2 regions of the Tolumonas auensis DSM 9187 genome follow, and region 2 is predicted to be linked to the other one. Evidence: riboswitches for the same ligand, from Rfam matches in the RefSeq annotation. Region 2 holds a riboswitch; the other holds the start of a gene.
The links. A riboswitch is a leader RNA that binds a small molecule or an ion and turns the genes downstream of it on or off. The one in region 2 is predicted to bind thiamine pyrophosphate.

Region 1 (4,423 bases), 920 kb from region 2:
AAAGCCCGCATGGAAGATTGCCGCATGCAGGGCGGCGATCCATTCCAGCAGTTACAATTGCCGGAAGCAGTAATTGTTCTGAAACAAGGAGTAGGGCGCCTGATCCGTGATTATCAGGATCGTGGTATCCTGATCCTCTGTGACCCGCGTCTGGTCAATAAACCGTATGGGGCGGCGTTTTTGAAAAGTTTACCGCCTATTCCGCGTTGCCGGGATATAACCCGTTTAACTGAATTCTGGAAATTGCCGGTCAGTGCACCGGTTATTACACAAGAAGAGCCAATAAGAGAGATTGAAGCGAATGAAAATTCTGGCGATTGATACAGCCACTGAAGGCTGTTCCGCAGCCTTATTATGGAACGATGCTGTATTAACCCGGGAGCAGGTGGCTCCGCAGGCTCATACCCGTTTGATTCTGCCGATGGTAAGTGAATTACTGGCTGAAGCCGGAGCCTCTTTATCCGGACTGGATGCCATTGCATTTGGCCGTGGGCCGGGCTCTTTTACCGGTGTCCGTATCGGTATCGGCGCGGCTCAGGGGCTGGCGTATGGTGCCGGTGTACCGCTGATTGGCGTTTCCACGTTACAGATGCTGGCACAGGGTGCATACCGCCGTCAGCAGGCTGAGAAAGCCGTTGCTGCGATAGATGCCAGAATGAATGAGATCTATATCGGTGCCTTTTTGCTGCGTGATGGTCTGATGCAATCCGTTGTCGATGAAGCCGTGATCCTGCCGGAACAGGCAGGCGAATATCTGAGCCAGTTTGAAGCTCAGCTAGCGAATGGCGTCGCAGTAGGCACTGGGTTTACCAGCTATACTGAACTGGCTGCTCAGTTAGGTTTGCAGCCTGCTGATAATGCACAGGAAGTAAACCTGCCATGGGCGCAGGACATGCTGCCGCAGGCGGTTGCCGCGTTCCGTGCCGGCGATTATTGCGAACCGGCGCTGGCATCACCGGTTTATCTGCGTGACAAGGTGACCTGGAAAAAACTGCCGGGTCGTGAGTAACTAGTGATCACTCTTTAAGCTGAGAACTGAATATGAAGTGGATTGCGTGCTTTCTTGCCCTGTTTCTGACCGCCTGCGCTAATAACAAGACCGGTTACTATGCCGATGATTCTGTGTTGATCCGTCAGCAGTTTGCTCAGATGGCACAACTGAATAATCCGCAGGGCTGGCAGGTAAAATGGAGCGGCGTTATCGCGCAAACCCGCAATCTGGCCTCGGGAACAGAGGTCGAGGTTGTTTATCTGCCGCTGGCTTATAACGGCATACCGCAGCAGGCAGAACAATCCCCCGGTCGTTTTATCGCGGTGTTTCCGCAACTGCTTGATCCGGTTTTATATGCCAAAGGCCGCAGCATAACGGTATCCGGTGCAACAGCACTTTCACGGGAAGGCAAAATTGGCGACATGCCTTACCGTTTTGCCGTGCTGAATGCGACGCAACATAAGCTCTGGCCAGTCGTAAAAGAGGTGGAAGTCCGTTATGAAGATCCGCTGTTTGATGACGGCTTTTATTTCCACCATCACCGCACCATAGTCCCTCGCTGAATTGTACCTCGCTGATTATTGATTTTGTGGCAGCGATCATCAATTGTTATCTGATTGTTGCCATTCTCTTCGCATCGTTCCATACTGCCTTTCACTTGTCGGAGTGCCCTAAGGGCTGAGACCGTTTATTCGGGATCCGTTGAACCTGATCAGGCTAGAACCTGCGAAGGGAAACAAGAGTTGCGCTCAGGAAGCAATTCCTCCTCAGATCACTTAAGATCTTTTGCTGCAAAACTCCCACTCAACGCAACTTCCGGCAAGCCATCCGATTTCTATTTAAGGTGAGCTTGCTATGTCGAAAAATTTAACTGCCCGTGAACGTCGTGATTCAGCGAAAGAGTATCTGTCTACGCTGGCAACCCAAACCTTCCCTAATTCAGATCGTGAATATCTGGAAGGCTCCCGTCCTGATATCCGTGTACCAATGCGTCGCATTCACCTTACCCCATCGCTGGTGGGCGGAACCAAGCAGGCGCCTGTCTATGAAGAAAATGCGCCGGTACTGGTTTATGACACTTCAGGTCCTTACGGCGATCCGGATCAGCAGGTTGATGTAACCCAGGGGCTTTTCCCGTTGCGTCAGAACTGGATCCTGGAACGTAACGACACCGAAGATGTGCTGGAACCAAATTCTGCGTTTACCCGTGCGCAGGCTGAACAGCTGCCGCTGGTGCCAAAAATGGCAGTACAGGCACCCATCCGTAAAGCCAAAGCCGGTCACTGTGTGAGCCAGCTGCACTATGCCCGTAAAGGCCTGATCACTCCTGAAATGGAGTACATCGCGGTCCGTGAAAACCAGCGCCGTCTGCAGGAAGGCGAAAAAGGGATCACCGCTGAATTTGTCCGTCAGGAAGTGGCCGAAGGCCGTGCCATTATTCCGGCCAATATCAACCATCCGGAAAGTGAACCGATGATTATCGGCCGTAATTTCCTGGTGAAGATCAACTCCAATATTGGCAACTCATCCATCAGTTCCAGTATTGAAGAAGAAGTAGAAAAGCTGATTTGGTCAACCCGCTGGGGCGCTGATACCGTTATGGATCTGTCCACCGGTCGTCACATTCATGCGACCCGCGAATGGATCCTGCGTAACAGCCCGGTGCCTATCGGTACTGTGCCTATGTATCAGGCGCTGGAAAAAGTAAACGGTATTGCTGAAGACCTGACCTGGGAAGTGATGCGTGACACGCTGATCGAACAGGCAGAACAGGGCGTGGATTACTTCACCATCCATGCCGGTCTGCTGCTGCGTTATGTGCCGATGACGGCCAAACGTGTGACCGGTATTGTGTCCCGTGGTGGTTCTATCATTGCTAAATGGTGTCTGGCGCATCATCAGGAAAACTTCCTCTACACCCATTTCCGTGAGATCTGCGAGATCTGCGCACAGTACGATGTGGCCTTGTCACTGGGAGATGGTCTGCGTCCGGGCTCGATTGCCGATGCCAACGATGAAGCCCAGTTCTCTGAACTGCGTACACTGGGCGAGCTGACTCAGGTAGCGTGGGAATATGATGTTCAGGTGATTATTGAAGGTCCTGGTCATGTACCAATGCACCTAATCAAAGAAAATATGGATGAGCAGCTCAAACACTGCCATGGCGCCCCTTTCTATACCTTAGGCCCGTTAACGACTGATATCGCACCGGGATATGACCATTTCACCTCCGGTATTGGCGCTGCCATGATCGGCTGGTACGGCTGTGCGATGCTTTGCTATGTCACACCGAAAGAACATTTGGGTCTGCCAAATAAAGAAGATGTCAAACAGGGTCTGATTGCCTACAAGATCGCCGCGCATGCCGCTGATCTGGCAAAAGGATATCCGGGCGCGCAGATCCGCGACAATGCGATGTCTAAAGCGCGTTTTGAATTCCGCTGGGAAGATCAGTTCAATCTGGCCCTGGATCCGGATACCGCGCGTGCTTATCACGATGAAGATTTGCCACAGGAATCCGGCAAAGTAGCGCACTTCTGCTCTATGTGTGGTCCTAAATTCTGCTCAATGAAAATCAGCCAGGAAGTACGTCAGTTAGACAGCGACGGTGCTTTCGATGAGATGAAATCGGGAATGCAGCAACAGGCAGCCGCTTTTCGTGAACATGGCGGTGAACTCTATCTGGCAAAAGAGGTGGAGTAATGAACCCGTCTTTTGCTTTTCCGAAGACCGATCACCAATTAGGGCTTTATCCGGTGGTTGATTCGGTCGATTGGATTGCGCGTCTGCTGGAATGGGGCGTCAAAACGCTGCAACTGCGGATCAAGGATCCGCAGGCTGCCGATCTGGAACAACAGATCATGCAAGCCATTGAACTGGGGCGCCGTTATCAGGCGCGCCTGTTTATCAATGATTACTGGCAGTTAGCCATTAAGCATGGTGCCTACGGTGTGCATCTGGGGCAGGAAGATATTCAGATTGCTGATCTGGACGCACTGCGCAATGCCGGTTTACGCCTAGGTATTTCCACGCATGATCCGGTTGAGCTGGCCGAGGCACTGACCATCCGTCCGTCCTATGTTGCACTGGGACATATCTTCCCGACGCAAACCAAAGACATGCCTTCCCAGCCGCAAGGATTAGCGCGCCTCCGGGAATGTGTCCTGCAGTCAGGCGATTGCCCGACCGTGGCCATCGGAGGCATCTCCGAAGAGCGTGTTCCGCAAGTGCTGGCGACGGGCGTTGGCAGCGTTGCGCTGGTCAGTGCCATTACCAAGGCGGCTGATCCTCAAGCGGCCACTGAACGATTGCTGCGGATGGTTGAAGGAACAACATCAGGAGTAACAGCGTATGCCTGACGAACTCACTGATAATGAATTTCTGCGTTATGGTCGACAGATCCTGCTGCCAGAAATCGGTGAGGCAGGGCAG
Region 2 (4,423 bases):
CATTAATTCAGTGGCTGCAGGCGCATGCTGCTGCCTGATAGACAGCAGATCCGGTATTCCACCGGATCTGCCAGGCCGGTTACTGCCACCACTGATAGAAATGGTGCACCGGGCCGATGCCGTGTCCGACATCCAGCTGATCAGCCTGCGCTAATGCACCGGAAAGCCATGTCTTGGCGTGAGATATGGTTTCCGGCCAGTTTTTATAGCGCGGATATAAAGCGGCAATTGCAGAGGACAATGTGCAGCCAGTGCCATGCGTATTCTTGGTCTGAATCCGTGGCGCTGTAAACGGAATTGCCTCTTGTGGTGTGATCAGCCAGTCGGGGCTGTTGCTGCCACTCAGATGACCGCCTTTCATCAGCACCGCCTGACATCCCGCCTTGAGTAAATTGCGTCCCTGTTCCACCATTTCTGTTTCTGTTGTCGCCTCGTCACAGCCGAGCAAGGCGGCCGCTTCCGGCAGATTCGGAGTAACAATACTGGCTTGCGGCAGCAGGTGCCGGCGCAGTGCATCTATCGCAGAGTCAGCCAGCAGACGATGCCCGTTTTTGGACACCATGACCGGATCCAGCACCACACAAGCCGGTCGCCATTCTCGCAGAGCTTCTGCAACTGCGGCAATAATGGCGGTATCTGCCAGCATGCCTATTTTCACTGCATCAACCCGGATATCGCTGAACACCGCCTGACATTGTGCCGTGACAAAGGCTGCCGGTACGGCGTGTACCGCTTGTACGCCTTGTGTATTTTGCGCGGTGAGGGCGGTGATCACACTCATGCCATAAGTGCCGAGTGCGGAAAAAGTTTTCAAATCGGCCTGAATGCCGGCACCGCCACTGCAGTCTGAGCCGGCAATGGTTAAAGTATGGGGGATCATGGTCTGGCCTCGTGAATAAGTTGTCCTAATGTGCGGGTTGCCAGCGCCGGATCTGCTACGGCACAGATCGCGGAGACCACCGCAATCCCGTCTGCTCCGGCCCGGATGATATCGGAAGTTTCGCTGGCGCCGATCCCGCCGATTGCAACCACCGGCTGGTGGATTTGGGTCATCCAGTCACGGAAGGTCGCTAAACCGATAGCAGGATCCGCATCCTGCTTGGTGCCGGTCGGAAATACCGGGCCGATACCTAAATAATCAGCCAGCAGGCAATCATCACCCTGCAGATGGTGCGCTTTGGATATGGAAAGACCCAGAATTTTGTCGGGTCCTAATAACTGACGCGCCATTGCCAGAGGCAGATCGCCTTGTCCCAGGTGTACGCCATCCGCATCACAGGCCAGGGCAATATCGATATGATCATTGATCAGAAACGGCACCCGCGCTTCACGGCTCATCGGCAGGATCTGCTGTGATAATCGCAGCCAGTCACGTTTTTTCCACTGCGGTGCCCGTAACTGGATAACGGTAACACCCGCATCCAGCACTTGCTGTGTCAGCTTGATGGTGGCGTCAAAACCGCCACACATCACCGGGTCCAGCACCAGATAAAGGGATAAATCCAGTTTCATGCCAGTGCCTCGGCGATGGTCACGGCATCCAGCAGATAAAGGTTATCCAGAAACGCCGGTACAAAACTTCCCGGACCTTTTGCTTTCGCTGCGGCACGTTGTCCGGCAATTGCCATAACCGCACACGCACTGGCGACAGCATCTAACCGGTCTTTTTCTTCACACCCGGCGATAAAAGCCGCGACGACGCTGGAAAGCGCACAGCCGGTGCCGGTCACGCGGGTCATCAGCGGGTCACCGGCTTTGATACTGACGACACGCTCACCATCGGTGATGTAATCAATTTCACCTGTGACGGCGACAATGGCACCGCTGCTTTTGGCCAGTACCTGTGCCGCCTCAATGGCCTGATCGCTCTGGTTGGCGCTATCGACACCTTTACCTGCAGCAGCCTGACCCGCCAGCGCCATGATTTCTGAAGCGTTACCACGAATGGCTGCCGGGTGTTGTTGCAGCAGTTCACGGCATAATTCAGTTCTGTAAGGCAAAACACCTGCTGCAACGGGATCCAGCACCCATGGTGTGCCAGCTTGATTCGCCGACTGAACGGCGATGCGGATGGTCGCGGCCTGAGCGGATGTCAGCGTGCCCACATTAACAGAAAGTACAGACGCGATAGCCGCAAAGCTGCCAGCTTCTTCGGGGGCGGTGATCATGGCGGGAGCCGCACCCAGAGCCAGTAATACATTGGCGGTAAAACCGGTCACGACATCGTTGGTGATGACATGGGTGAGGGGTACAGATCGGCGAATTCGTTCGAGATGGGTAGCAACAATCGTTGCGGGCAGAGCTTGCGGCATAAGTCCTCCTTCAAAATGGCAGACAAAATGCGCAGCAAAAGGAGGACGGAGATACCCGTCGTGAACTCCCTACGCTGGCATGATCCAGATCAGGTGCAACGGGTATTTCTCAGCTGCCAGGCAGCACCCCGGTCACGGTTAATCTTCATTCTGGCGGTCAGCCGGTGCGACTGTCAACAGAACTGTCGGACGTATTACTTCTTGCGATTCAGTTTTGCCATCTTGCGCAGCAAATCATCGGCCATGGTTGCCGGATCTTCGACGACACCATCGGCATCCGCTAATGGAAAGACCGCAACCGCAACCCCATCTTCACTCATCCCCTTTACCCAGCGATCCAGCCAGGTTTTCAGTGGAACAGCATAAGGTTCACACGCTGCAAAGTCATTGCCAGCCCAGGCTTTGGCATAATCAGGATGCGGCCAGACAGGAATACATTCCTCATCATCAGTTGATAGTGACACACAGCCCTCATCATCTTTGAGGATCCAAACTTCATTGTGCAGCACAGCCTGCTGTAAAAAATGGTGGTAACGTTGCTCTGCATCCTGAGCCAGGGTGGTTTGAAATTCTTCAGGGGATAGCGGATAGGTCATGATCATTTCTCTGATATTTGAAGTTAAAAATTTAAGGCCTAGGATTTCCAACAACATACCATGTTAAGCTCTTTTGTCTGAATTATGTGTTCAATGCAGGTCAGATGCTGTGCCAAGAGATGTGAAAATGGATATCAATGGAAAAAACAGAGTAGTCAATCTGCTGAGACAGCATTCTCATTCCAGAGTGGAACTCGCAAAAAAAACGGGGCTGGTAAAGTCATCCTTAACCAAAATAACGCAGCAATTGCTGAATGATGGAATTATAGAAGAAATAGATGTTCTCCAGCCCAAATCTCGGCACAGATCAGATGGACGGCCACAGACACTATTACAGTTAAAGCCCCGGGTTAATCACAGCATCTGTTTTTACGTCTCCACAGAAAATATCTGCGGAAATCTGATCGATCAAACCAATACTATTATCGATAACTATCAACAGATCTGGGATTTAACCCGGCCAGAGAGCGCATTATCAGTAGAGTTTTTTGTTGATCTGATAAAAAAAATTTCCATTCGGCTCTGTGAGCAGAATCAGCTTTCACTAACAGAAATTAAAATTATTACTGTCGCCACGCAAGGAAAGCTGGCCCAGGCATCCGGGACAGTATTTTACAGTCAACTATTTAAAGATAAGCATTTTAATCTGACCGCAGCGATTACTGCAGCAACCGGTATTGAAAGCAAAATTTTTAATATCGCTTATTGCTCATCTCATCGCATCCAGCAGCTATATCCGCAGCATGACAGCTTTATTACCGTTCTTCTCGGTTATGGTGTCGGCGTTGGTATTGTCATTGATAAACAGATTATTCTGGGGCCTCAAGGGACTGCACCTGAAATCAGTCACGTTACTTATTCTGAACATGGGCCGCTTTGTTACTGTGGTGCCCGGGGTTGTGCTGAAACCTATCTGACCTATCACGCCATTATTGGCAAGATCAACAAATCGGATCCGCAGAATTTTCCGCGTGACACCATAGCGAAACAGCTTGAGCACATTAATCAGGAATTGAGTCGGCATAACATTTTGTGCGAACAGATTATTCGGGAAGTGGGAAGGGTATTGGGACATGTCTTGAGTCAGTTGATTACTATTTTTAATATCAAGACTGTCATTCTGAACGGTGAAATCAGCGTCTTCTATCCATTACTCAAGGAAGAGATTGACACTTATCTGGCCGGGCACAGTGATTATCGCTATGGTGCGGGATCTACCCATATTCTGCGGGAACCTGATGATAATGTGGCTTTTCAGGGGCTGATTGAACTGACCAACGAATCCTATCTGGTATGAAACAGACGACGCCTGCACAAAAAAGAGCTCTTTGTGCAGGCGTCGTGTTACTTGCTTTTAGTTTTTCACTTTGATGACAACCCGACGATAACTGGTCAGCGCTGGCTGTCCATTATCGGTCACCGCCAGAATAACGTGAGCCTCGCCGCCCTCATCGCAAGGCGCTTTTGCGTCTGGAAGCCAGACATCCCGGCAAGTCTTGTTCACTTTGACCGTTG

Region 1: it holds a riboswitch for thiamine pyrophosphate, as region 2 does, so the genes downstream of both, thiC (phosphomethylpyrimidine synthase ThiC) here and thiM (hydroxyethylthiazole kinase) in region 2, are expected to answer to the same signal.

Annotation. Positions count from the first base shown of each region.
Region 1 is NC_012691.1:1,162,974-1,167,396, forward strand. It holds gene yoaA (DNA repair helicase YoaA) at 1-321, shown strand, start outside; gene tsaB (tRNA (adenosine(37)-N6)-threonylcarbamoyltransferase complex dimerization subunit type 1 TsaB) at 293-1,009, shown strand; gene TOLA_RS05495 (Slp family lipoprotein) at 1,042-1,554, shown strand; TPP riboswitch at 1,644-1,744, shown strand; gene thiC (phosphomethylpyrimidine synthase ThiC) at 1,847-3,694, shown strand; partial or broken gene thiE (thiamine phosphate synthase) at 3,700-4,350, shown strand; gene TOLA_RS05510 (HesA/MoeB/ThiF family protein) at 4,343-4,423, shown strand, end outside.
Region 2 is NC_012691.1:244,570-248,992, forward strand. It holds gene TOLA_RS16275 (putative bifunctional diguanylate cyclase/phosphodiesterase) at 1-38, shown strand, start outside; gene thiD (bifunctional hydroxymethylpyrimidine kinase/phosphomethylpyrimidine kinase) at 80-880, opposite strand; gene thiE (thiamine phosphate synthase) at 877-1,512, opposite strand; gene thiM (hydroxyethylthiazole kinase) at 1,509-2,312, opposite strand; TPP riboswitch at 2,361-2,453, opposite strand; gene TOLA_RS01175 (DUF2750 domain-containing protein) at 2,507-2,908, opposite strand; gene TOLA_RS01180 (ROK family protein) at 3,036-4,205, shown strand; gene TOLA_RS01185 (nucleoside hydrolase-like domain-containing protein) at 4,263-4,423, opposite strand, start outside.